DNA from 2 places in the Exiguobacterium sp. FSL W8-0210 genome. Region 1 is predicted to be linked to the other one. Evidence: riboswitches for the same ligand, from Rfam matches in the RefSeq annotation. Region 1 holds a riboswitch; the other holds the start of a gene.

Region 1 (5,945 bases):
ATGAATTCGGTGACTTGTCTCAAGATACGATTCTCGTTTTTGTTCGATGTCCTGTTCAATCGTCTCTACCCATGTCGTGCGTACTGGTGTCGTCATACTGTCCACTCTCCTTTTGAAATTATTCGCCGATATCGCTCAGTGGAACGAACGTCGGGATCGTACTGCCTTTGTATTCTTTTTTGATGAAGGCCGCGACATCTTTTTGTTGATACAGCGATGCGATTTTTTTCAGTTCTTTTTTGTTCTTGTCTTCTGTTCGTGTTGCGATGATGTTGATGTATGGTTTTGCTGTCTCGTTCTCATGAACGATTGAGTCCTTGATCGGGTTGAAGCCAGCGTCAACGGCGATACCATTGTTGATGATTGATGCCGCGACGTCCGGTAAGACGCGTGGCGTTTGTCCAGCGACGATCGGAACGATTTTCAGCTTTTTCGGATTCTCGACGATCTTATCGACCGAACCGTTGCCATCGAAGTCGTCCGGTAGCTTGATCAGACCTGCTTCTTGCAGTAACAAGAGGGCGCGTCCCATGTTCGTCGCTTCGTTCGGAACAGCGATTTTTCCGCCAGTTGGAATGTCTTTGACATCCTTGTATTTATCCGAGTAGATCCCCATCGGTGCGATGACAGTCGTCGCAATCGGCGATAGCTTCAAGTTATGTTCTTTCTTGAAAGCGTTGAAGTAGGAAATCGTCTGGAAGGCATTGGCGTCGATCTCACCCTCAGCCAGTGCCATGTTCGGCTGGACATAATCGGAGAACTTGACGAGTTCGATTTTGATGCCTTCCTTCTCTGCTTTTTTCGCGACATAATCCCAAACTTGTGTGTCTGAACCGCTGACACCGAGCTTGATCGTCTTTTCGTCTTCTCCTGATGCTGCGCACCCGGCAAATAAAATCGTCGTGAGTGTTGCTCCAATTGCTACTGCTTTTTTCATGGCTGAATCGCTCCCTTGATTAATGTCTTCTGATTTTTCGTGCGACGATGTTGCCTGTCGTCTGTAAGCCTTGGACTAAGATGACGAGAATCCCGACCGTGATGATCATGACTTTCGTATCAAACCGTTGATAGCCGTAAGTAATTGCTAAGTCACCCAAACCGCCACCACCGATGGCGCCTGCCATCGCCGACGCCCCGATCAAGCCGACCGTCGCGATCGTTAAGTTCAGGATGAGTGAACCGAGTGCTTCCGGTAGGAGGAAGCGGAAAATCGTTTGAAACGGTGTCGCGCCCATCGCTTCTGCTGCTTCAAGAACGCCTTTATCGACTTCGAGTAAAGAACTCTCGATCAGACGCGCCATGTACGGTGCAGCGTAAAAGACGAGCGGAACGATTGCGGCTTCTGTTCCGATCGATGTCTGAACGATCAAGCGCGTCAACGGGATGATCGCGACGAGTAAGATGATGAACGGAATCGAGCGGAAAATATTGACGATACTGTTGAAGAACGTGAACAACGGAACATTTTCAAGTAACGCTCCTTTTCGCGTGACGACAAGCAGGATACCGAGTGGTAAGCCGATCAAGGTCGAGAACAAGAGCGAAACGGATACCATCGTCATCGTCTGCAAGAATGCTGTCCAGATATCACTGTAGTTAACTAGCATCAGCGAGCACCTCCTCAACGGTTACCTGCGCCTGATCGATGTAGTGTAACGCTCGTTTCACTTCTGTCGTCTCACCGATCAGTTCAACGAGTAATGTGCCGAACGGCGTATCCTGCAACTCCGTGATGCTACCGTGCAGGATATTGACATCGACGTCGAAGCGTTTTGCGACTTGCGATAAGAGTGGTTGTCCGGTGTGATGTCCAAGGAAGTGAATCTTATAGATTGGATTCGCATTCCGGGACTCGATCAACTGACGAATCGACGCTGGAATCTCGTCATGCATGACGGAGCGAACGAAATTTTTCGCTGTCTCAGTCTGCGGGTTTGAAAAGACATCAAAGACCGTTCCTGACTCGATCAACTTTCCAGCTTCAATGACGGCGACCCGGTCGCAAATCTCCCGGATGACGCCCATCTCGTGGGTAATCAAGAGAATCGTGATCCCGTACTCGGCATTGATCCGTTTTAATAACTGAAGAATATGATGTGTCGTCTGGGGATCAAGTGCTGACGTCGCTTCGTCACATAAAAGGACGGAAGGTTGCGTCGCGAGTGCCCGGGCGATACCAACGCGCTGTTTCTGCCCACCCGACAATTGATCCGGATAATGATCTGCTTTGTCCGCGAGATCGACGAATTCGAGTAACTCCGTCACCCGGCGGCGAATTTCGTCTTTCTTGACGCCTGCGAGAACGAGTGGTTTCGCGACATTCGTAAAGACCGTGTTCGCATTCAACAGATTGAAGTGCTGAAAGATCATCCCGATCCGTTGTTTTGCTTGGCGTAACTTTTTCGGAGACAGTTGCGTTAAATCTTCCCCATCGACCGTCACCGTTCCTGACGTCGGTCGTTCTAACAGATTGACGCAGCGGAGCAGTGAACTTTTTCCGGCACCGCTAAAACCGATGACCCCAAAGATTTCACCTTTTTCGATCGTCAGGTCGACACCGTCGAGCGCTGCAATCGTCTGATCTTTCGTGACGTACGTTTTTTTGACTTGATGAAATGCAATCATTCCGTTTTCCCCCTTCATTCAACAAAAAAGGTCCCTTCTTGAGAAACAAGAAGAGACCTGGATCCGCACAGTGGCAGAATCCACTCCACTCATCTCTCAGACATCTGTCTGATGGAATTGGCACAGTGCTCATAATGAGTCTGTTGCCGAGGTTTCGTAGGGCCAGTCCCTCCACCTCTCTGGATAAGTATTGCGGTATGAAATTCGTATGTGTGTTGTTGTGTTGTTGCTTATGTCGTAAAACTAATTTTTACATTACGGGTCGAACCTTTAAAAGTCAACCAACTTTTCAAAAATAATCCATTTGGCGCATATCGATGGATGAACAAGTTATGAGTTAGCTTACTGAACGGATCATGATTCGTCAAGAACGATTTGACAAGTCATTTTCGGTCGTGCTACCATCGTTTCAATGATTAATCCGACAATTCCAATATGATATTTATCAAGAGTGAACGAGAGACCTGGCTCTATGACTTCACGGCAACCTGCAATCTGTAAGGTGCTCCGACCAGCAAAGCGCGGCTTTGGATGATACGGTGAAAAACTCGTGGGCGTCCAAGCAGTGACGTCGACGAGTTTTTTTCATGAATGGAGGAAAAATAGTAATGATGAACTATCCTGTATTGACTGGTGCTGAAGCATTTTATCTTCAAGGTGGACCGATCGGCATTCTAATCTGTCATGGTTTTAACGCCACTCCGCAGAGTGTCCGGGACGTCGGTGAGGCATTTGCTGCCGAAGGTTTTACCGTCTATGCCCCGCGCTTACGTGGACATGGAACGAACGTCCGCGAGTTTGAACAATCGACTGCTCGATGTTGGAAGCAAAGCCTGCAAGACGGCTATGAACGTTTACAAGAAACATGCGATCAAGTCTTCGTCATCGGTCAATCGATGGGTGCGACGCTTGCGTTGTCGCTCGCTGCTGACGGCATTCCGTTTGCCGGCATCATTACGATCAATGCCGCACTCTCCGTTCCATCCTATGAAGCACTTTCGTTCGAGGACGGTCCACAGTACTTACCGGAAGGGGCACCGGACATTAAGCGAGCAGCCTTCGAAATCATTTATGACCTCGTTCCGAGCCGTTGTGCGTTCGAACTCGTCCGTCTAATGGATGAGACAAAAGGACGCCTCGGATCCATTCTCCTGCCGACATTGATTCTCTACTCGGCGACCGATCACGTCGTTCCGCCGTCGAGCTCGGATTATCTGCACCAGCACATCGGGACGAATGATAAACGAATCTACTGTCTCCTCAACTCGTACCACGTCGCGACCCTCGATCATGATCAGGATTTGATCGTGCGTGAGACGATTCGTTTCATCGAACGCTCGAGTCGTTTCTCACAGGAAACGGGATAAAAAAAAACAGCTATTCGTCTTCACTTAGAAGCGAACAGCTGTTACATCAAAGGACGACCATCATCGGTTCGTCTTTTTTGTTTATCCTTTTTGGTGTTGCATCGTTTGGAGCGGCTTCGGCTTTCCTGGCACTTCATGGCAGTGGCGGCACCGTGGCTCATACGATTCTGAAGCGCCGACTAAAATGATCGGATCATCATAGTTCGCTGGTTTTCCATCAATCAAACGTTGTGTCCGGGAAGCCGGATCGCCACATGAGAGACAGATCGCCTGAAGTTTCGTCACAAATTCTGCGCGCGCCAGTAATTCCGGCATCTTGCCAAATGGCTCTGCCCGGAAATCCTGATCGAGTCCTGCACAAATGACGCGTTTTCCGTCTTGCGCAAGTGCTTCGATGACTTGAACGATCTCATCATCAAAGAATTGAACTTCATCAATTCCGACAATTTGTGTTTCTTCCGCTACTGCTGCATAGAGATCACGACTCGTCGCCATTGGAATCGCCACGACGGAATTTCCGATGTGAGAGACGACATGCTCTTCATGGTACCGGTCGTCGATTGCCGGCTTGAATACTTGAACGGGCAGTTTGCCGTACTGTGCCCGTCTGACACGACGAATCAACTCTTCCGATTTCCCGGAAAACATACTACCACAAATTACTTCGATCCAGCCGTACTGATTTATTACATGCATCATCGTCCGACACCGTCCTCTAAAAATAGTCACTTTAACGAGTATAGCTCGAAACGGTATTGAGAAAAAGGGTTGACTTCCGGAAATCAAAATTCATTTTTTCTTTACCTAGAATTTTTGTCCTTTCATTCCAACCTTCATCCATTTCCTGTACACTAAAGAAGAAGATTCTCGCGAAAGAAGGTGTCCCCGATTCATCATCTCTTACATGACATTCTGCACCAATATGGCGCCCTTGGTCTTTCCGTCCTTCTCGCAGGTGGTATCGTGGGATTGCCGGTTCCTGATGAGACCTTGCTCGTCCTGTCCGGTTTTTGGATGCATCAAGGCAATCTACCGCTGTTCGGTACGATTCTTGCCGCTTACGCTGGCAGTTGCATCGGAATGACGATTAGCTACGTGCTGGGCTTAAAACTCGGCATGCCCCTGTTGCATCGCGTCGGACCAAAGATGCGCATCTCAGAAAAACACATTCTCTCCGCTGAAGCCGGATTTCGTCGTTACGGCAAATCGGTCTTGATCATCGGTTACTACATACCTGGTCTTCGCCAACTCTCTGCTTTTTTTGCAGGTGTTTCAAAAATGCCGTTTCGCATTTTTGCGAGTTACGCGTATACAGGTGCTTTGATTTGGGTCAGTGTGTTCTTGGGCGCCGGCTACTTTGTTGGTCGTCATATCTCGTTCCATAAAGTCGTCGACTACATCTTGGCACATCCAGATGCCATGCCGTACTTGATCGGGATCGTCGGCGGGATTGCTTTCTCGTTCGTCTTAAAGACGTACCTTACGTACCGTTCGCAATACAGCCTATACAAAAACAGCCTGCTTCCGTAATGGAGGCAGGCTGTTTTTTAAGAACCGGCAAGTAATTACTTGCGGCCGTATTTTTTGTTGAAGCGATCGACACGACCATCTGCCGCGTTGAACTTTTGACGACCTGTGTAGAATGGGTGCGAGTCTGAAGACACATCCACACGGATGAGTGGGTACTCGTTACCATCTTCCCAAGTGATCGTTTCGTTCGAAGAACGAGTAGAACCGCTTAAGAATTTGTACTCAGTCGTTGAATCCATAAATACTACTTTGTTGTAGTTAGGGTGAATTCCTTGTTTCATGGTTGATTTCTCTCCTTCCGCCCTGGTCCATTTGCTGAGCCAGAGTAAGTTACCTTCCTATACTAAACGATTTTTTTACGCGTCGCAATAGTTATTTTTCCGTCGTTGCTTCCTTCTTGACGGTACGCGGTTTAGCAGGTGC
Region 2 (5,945 bases), 2.3 Mb from region 1:
ATCCGGCATATCGATCGGTGCGTTCTGCATACCACTGGGTCATGAAGGATAAGTCCTTTTGGTCGGTCTCAAGCGTTGCGATTCGATCTTCGATGCCTTCGTTATAGATGGCGAGAATCGCTGGTAAGTCGTGTTCCGTTACGGGACGAATATGCATACGCTCACTTCCTCATCGCTTTTCCTTCATTATATCGGTTACGTGTCAATGTAGTGATATGTTTGTGCGATAAGAAAAGCGCTGATTTCCTTCACATAAAGGAAATCAGCGATTATATCGTTCTTAAGAGACCGTTGACGTCTCGTTTTCATAAATCGGAACCCAGCCGTCTGTCGTGACGAAGATCCGAACAGCAACGACTTTACGATCGTCTTGAAGCGTAAAGTAGTGGCGTGTGTTAACAGGAACGGAAATCAAATCACCAGGATTGAGTTCGATGTTATAGTAGCCGACTTCTTCGTCTTTGATCGCGAAGACGCCATGACCGCTGACGATGAAACGAACTTCATCATCCGTATGGTGATGTTCTTTCTGGAAGTTGACGAGCAACTCATCAAGGTTCGGTGTCGTATCCGAAAGTGAGATGATGTCAGCTGTCTGATACCCACGACGTTCTGATACGTCTTTGATTTCTGGAGCGAACGTATCGAGAATCGTTTGTTTGTCTGCATCCGTCAGTGTGAAGTTTTCAACGAGAGGCGCTGGAAGTTTCGAAACGTCCCACTGTTCGTAAAGAACGCCGCGTGACGCGAGGAAGTCAGCGACTTCCGTTTGATCCGTATACCGTGTGTTTGTTTCTTGGAATAAGACTGTTGCCATGAGATGATTCCTCCTTTTAATGAGTGGATTGACGGCATGATTGCAACGTCAACGTGTAATTGAATAAAAACTCGAAGGCTTCGAGGTGTTTCTTTGCTTCAAAGGCGGTCGGTGCCCAGACCGTGATCCCGTGATTGCGGATCAGGACAGCACCACTGTCTGCTGTGACATGAGGTGCAAAAGCAGCGGCAAGCGTCGGAATGTCCGCATGATTCGGAATGATCGGTACCGTGACCGTCGCATCCTCTTCCCAGTGTCCGAGTGCCTTGATGATTTCTTGACCGGAAAAGGTGATACTGCCTTGATCGCCATAGAGTTCCGAAATCACATTGTTCGCAATCGTATGGACATGCAGGGAACAACCGGCGTCCGTTCGATTGAACACTTTGACATGGAGTAATGTCTCAGCGGAAGGACGCCCGGATTGCTCACCGATCAATTGACCGGTCGCATCGACATGAACGAAGTCGTCAGGAGTCGTCTGTCGCTTATCTTTCCCGCTTGCTGTCACAAGAAATTCAATCGGAATAGCAGACGTCCGAATGGCGAGGTTACCACTCGTACCAGGGAACCAATCGCGCGCCGCAAGCTCTTGTTTGATGGCGCGTAGCTCTTCATACCGTCGCATGAATGTCATGTTGTCACCTCCGCTCGTGTTAAATCATGAACGATATCGTGGAACGTCTCAAAAGGTGTATAGGCGATATCATTCTCTTCACACAACGTGATCAGATAATCACGGGCATAGACACGATCCGCTTGTTTTGCGAGTTCGAAGTCCGTCACCGAGTCACCGATGACGATGATGACGTCACCGTCTTTACGTAGTGTCCGGGCAACGGACGTTTTACAACAGCCGCACCCGTTCGTGCAATGGGCATCGCAGGCGTTTGGCCAATCGATATGGACGAATGGACCACTGAAATCGGCGACGTTACAGTAAATCTGTTCTTGGTCGAGGAATGGCGCTAAGATTGGTTCGACGAAAAAGTCCATTCCACCGCTGACGATCGAAAAATCGATGCCTTGACGACGACTGTACTGCAGTAACTCCGAAAATCCGTCGCGAATGACCGCACGCTCCAACAAAAAGTCAAGATAGGCTGTTTTTCCGTCAGACGGCAGAAGTGCGAACATTTGCCCGACACCACTCTGAATCGATAACGTCCGGTCGAGTACGCCGTGTTTCAACGGTTCGAAGTCACTCGCTGGCGCAAATGCCTGCATGAGTGCGATGATGTTATCTTGCGTCGTCACAGTACCGTCGAAGTCACAAAGAATCCGTACGGTCATGACTTGATCCCCCAAGCGTCGAGGGCGATTCGTAATTCTTCATGACGCGATGCTGCCGTCGATAGGGATTCATTTGCGAGTGCCGCATCGAGTGCCTGACGGAAAGCGATGACACCAGCCGCAGCACCTTGCGGATGACCATGTACGCCGCCGCCAGCGTTGATGACGGAATCGATCCCGAAGTCCCGTACGAGTTGAGCGACGAGTCCAGGATGAATACCGGCTGAAGGAACCGGGAAGATCGATTTCGTCTGACCAAGACGGGTCGCTTCGACCGCGATACCACGAGCGACATCCTTTGGCAAAGCGACATTGCCGTAAGGAGACGGGAATAGCGTCAAGTCTGCTCCAGCAGCACGCGGTAAAGTGCCGAGTAAGACAGGAGCTGCGACTCCGTGATTCGGGCTAGCAATCAACGCACCGCTATATGCCGGATGATTGAAGATCGGAACGTTGATTTCCGGATCACTCGCCAGTTCGCGTAAGACGTCGAGTCCGTATGTGAAGGTATTCAGCAAGAAAGCAGTCGCTCCAGCATCAATCAATCGCTTGGCTTGATCCTTGAGCGTAAAGACGGGACCACTGAGTGTGATCGCATATAACGCACGTTTACCGGTCCGTTGGAAGTGAGCATCGATGACCTCACGTCCGATCCGTGCCCGGTCAATCGTCGGTGTCAACGGATTGTCGTATAGGATCTCATCGTCTTTGACGAGATCAATCCCACCAGCGAGTTGTCCTTCGAGTTGATCACGAAGGAACGATAAATCGCGTCCGATGACTCCTTTGAAGATGCTCATTAATAATGGGCGATCTTCGACACCGATCAAGGAACGGACCCCTTCGATCCCGAATTTCGCACCTGGAAAGTCCGACGTAAATGTATCGGGTAGTAGCAATTCCGTTAATTTGATTTCACCGTCGAGTGAGAGTTTCCCGAAGACGGTCGTCAGAATCGCAGAAAAGTCGCGCGATACATTGTGTTCCGGGTAACGAATCGTGATATAGCCTTTACCATCGCGCTCTTCGGTATGTACGACTTCCCCTTTGAACGAGGCGAGTTGTTGTTGTTCGAGATGATTCAGTTCCGTCCAAGAACCGACTGTCAGACCAAGCGCGAGTTGTTCAGCGCGTTGCTCGAGTCGATCACGGGCAGTCAATTGATAAGTAGCAGTGATATAAGCCATGTCTTTCCTCCTTCAACAAAAAAATGGTCTCTCGTCAGCGACAAGAGACCATGAATGATTCGAACGTGGACTCTTATCTGTCAGCTTAGTAGCTGCAAGAATTAGCACCGTGCCAAAAGGTCGGTTGCTGCGACATCGTAGGGCTTGTCCCTCCGTCTGCTCTTGATAAGAATTGGATGAAATTGTGAAATCTAATTGCAATTTTTACATGAGAATCGTGACTTGTCAAACTTTTTTAGAAAATTTATTTTTTTGAAAATACTCTTTCTATAGATGACTTAAAAATGATGTCCGTTTCTGCTTGATTTCGATTTGACAGCGAGGAAGTCGATTGCGTAAGATTCAAATCAATATCACACACGACAACTACATACGACTCTTATCGCGAGTTGGCAGAGGGAATTGGCCCGATGACGCCGCAGCAACCGACCACTTGGCACGGTGCTACATCCAACAGACGTTTCGTCTGAGAGATAAGAGGACGCAGTGACTTTCCTGCGCCTCTTTTCGATGACGAAAAGAGGCGCTTTTTCGTGTATCACATAGGGGGAAACTGAGATGACATATAAAGCATTCACAGAACAGGACGCGATTGATCGTGTTCGGACATTAGGACTGATCGGCGATGGAGCCGTCGAAGCAGAAGAGATTGGCGACGGGAACCTCAACCTCGTCTTTCGGATTCGAGAAGGCGAACATCGCTTGATTCTAAAACAAGCACTCCCGTACGCGAAAGTCGTCGGTGAGAGCTGGCCACTATCACTCGAGCGGGCGTGGATCGAGCAATCCGCACTCCGTGAATTCGCCCGGCATGCCGTGCCGTTCGTACCGCGTGTCTTTCATGCTAGTCACGACGAGGCGTATACGGTCATGGAAGATCTTTCACATCTGACAATCGTTCGAAGCGGTTTACTCGCAGGTGAACAGTATCCGTTGCTTGCGGAACATATTGGTTCTTATCTCGCTCGGACTTTATTCCATACATCGGACTTTGCGCTTGGTCCGGTTGAAAAAAAACGTGTCGCCCGAACGTACTACAATCCGGACTTGTGCGACATCACGGAAAAATTAATCTTCACGGATCCGTTCCATGACGCGGAGACGAACGAGATTGAAGCCGGGCTTGAAGAAGAGGTGGCACGTCTGTGGGCGGACGATGAGTTGAAACGCGAAGTCGCAAAACTCGAAGCGCTTTTCATCACAAAAGGAGATGCGTTGCTACACGGCGATCTACATACAGGAAGCATCTTTGCTTCGGCAACGGAAACGAAAGTCATCGATCCAGAATTCGCCTTTTATGGTCCATTCGGATTCGATGTCGGACAGTTCATCGCCCACTTATTCTTTGCAGCATACCCGGATTATTCAGCACTTCGTGATGCCCGGATTCGCGACATCGATACGTTCTGGCTGACGTTCGCTTCGACGTTCCGCGCCTTATGGGAACGCGAAGCCGTCGAACCATTCCGGACATCGGGACTCGTCGACGATGTACTGAGCACGATTCTACAGGATGCACTCGGCTTTGCCGGTTGCGAACTGATTCGTCGGACGATCGGACTCGCACCGGTCGCTGATTTAGAAACGATTAGTTCTATGACGGAACGACTAGAACGAAAACAACATGCTTTACGTTTAGGATCGGCGTTAATCAAACGTCGGACCGAGTGCCGGACATTTGATGATTTACGAAACTTCGACGTAACGGAGGAACTTAGCCGATGAGTACATTCGTTCAAAGTATTCGTTATGAAGACCGTGTCTTGACGATTCTCGATCAGACACGTCTACCGCAGGAAGAACACTATGAAGTCATTACCGATCTTGCACAAGCGGTCGAAGCGATTAAACAACTGCGCGTCCGAGGGGCGCCTGCGATCAGTTTATTTGGCGGATTCGTACTCGTTCAAGAGGCGTACCGGTTTGAAGCAGAACTGTCGATCTATAAGCAGATTTTGCTTGAGACATCAGCGACGTTACTCGCGACACGACCGACGGCTGTTAACTTACGAAATGTCCTTGATCAATTGAATCCAATCATTCAAGACGGGACGTCGGTAGAAGAGATCCGCGAACGGCTCGAGCAGCGGACGATTGCCTTATACGACCAGGATGCGCAGACGTCACGTCAAATCGGGATTCATGCACTGGAATTGTTCCAGTCAGGCAACCGGATCCTAACGATCTGTAATGCTGGATCGATTGCGACCGCTGCTTATGGAACAGCACTTGCGCCGTTCTATATCGCAAAAGAACGCGGCATTGAATTATCTGTTTTTGCGAGTGAGACGCGACCATTACTGCAGGGAGCACGACTGACGACATGGGAGCTACAACGTGCCGGCATCGATGTCACGTTAATTACGGACAACATGGTCGCCCATACGCTGAAAGAAAAACAGATCGATGCGATCATCGTCGGTGCCGACCGCATTACACGAAACGGAGATACCGCGAATAAAATTGGGACGTTCCAATTGGCATTGCTCGCGCAAGCTTTTGGTATTCCGTTTTACGTCGCAGCACCGCTCTCGACGTTCGACTTCTCGCTCGTTTCCGGAGACGCGATCGAAATCGAAGAACGTGATCCGCAAGAAGTGACGACTGTCCAAGGTGTCGCGACAGCACCGGAAGGCGTCGCTGTCTTC

The links. Region 1 has a riboswitch for S-adenosylmethionine ahead of MKY22_RS14460 (methionine ABC transporter ATP-binding protein). Riboswitches for the same ligand answer to the same signal wherever they lie in the genome.
Positions count from the first base shown of each region.
Region 2: linked by a shared signal. The riboswitch ahead of MKY22_RS02420 (2,3-diketo-5-methylthiopentyl-1-phosphate enolase) and the one ahead of MKY22_RS14460 (methionine ABC transporter ATP-binding protein) in region 1 are both predicted to bind S-adenosylmethionine.

Region 1 covers NZ_JBBOUK010000001.1:2,793,495-2,799,439, forward strand. The annotation lists gene MKY22_RS14445 (M20 family metallopeptidase) at 1-96, opposite strand, end outside; gene MKY22_RS14450 (MetQ/NlpA family ABC transporter substrate-binding protein) at 119-937, opposite strand; gene MKY22_RS14455 (methionine ABC transporter permease) at 957-1,607, opposite strand; gene MKY22_RS14460 (methionine ABC transporter ATP-binding protein) at 1,597-2,625, opposite strand; SAM riboswitch class I at 2,712-2,815, opposite strand; SAM riboswitch class I at 3,065-3,166, shown strand; gene MKY22_RS14465 (alpha/beta hydrolase) at 3,234-3,992, shown strand; gene MKY22_RS14470 (thymidine kinase) at 4,074-4,688, opposite strand; gene MKY22_RS14475 (DedA family protein) at 4,872-5,522, shown strand; gene MKY22_RS14480 (type B 50S ribosomal protein L31) at 5,558-5,803, opposite strand; gene rho (transcription termination factor Rho) at 5,895-5,945, opposite strand, start outside.
Region 2 covers NZ_JBBOUK010000001.1:444,268-450,212, forward strand. The annotation lists gene MKY22_RS02400 (arsinothricin resistance N-acetyltransferase ArsN1 family A) at 1-157, opposite strand, end outside; gene MKY22_RS02405 (1,2-dihydroxy-3-keto-5-methylthiopentene dioxygenase) at 281-817, opposite strand; gene MKY22_RS02410 (methylthioribulose 1-phosphate dehydratase) at 834-1,454, opposite strand; gene MKY22_RS02415 (2-hydroxy-3-keto-5-methylthiopentenyl-1-phosphate phosphatase) at 1,451-2,110, opposite strand; gene MKY22_RS02420 (2,3-diketo-5-methylthiopentyl-1-phosphate enolase) at 2,107-3,297, opposite strand; SAM riboswitch class I at 3,368-3,469, opposite strand; SAM riboswitch class I at 3,674-3,777, shown strand; gene mtnK (S-methyl-5-thioribose kinase) at 3,856-5,022, shown strand; gene mtnA (S-methyl-5-thioribose-1-phosphate isomerase) at 5,019-5,945, shown strand, end outside.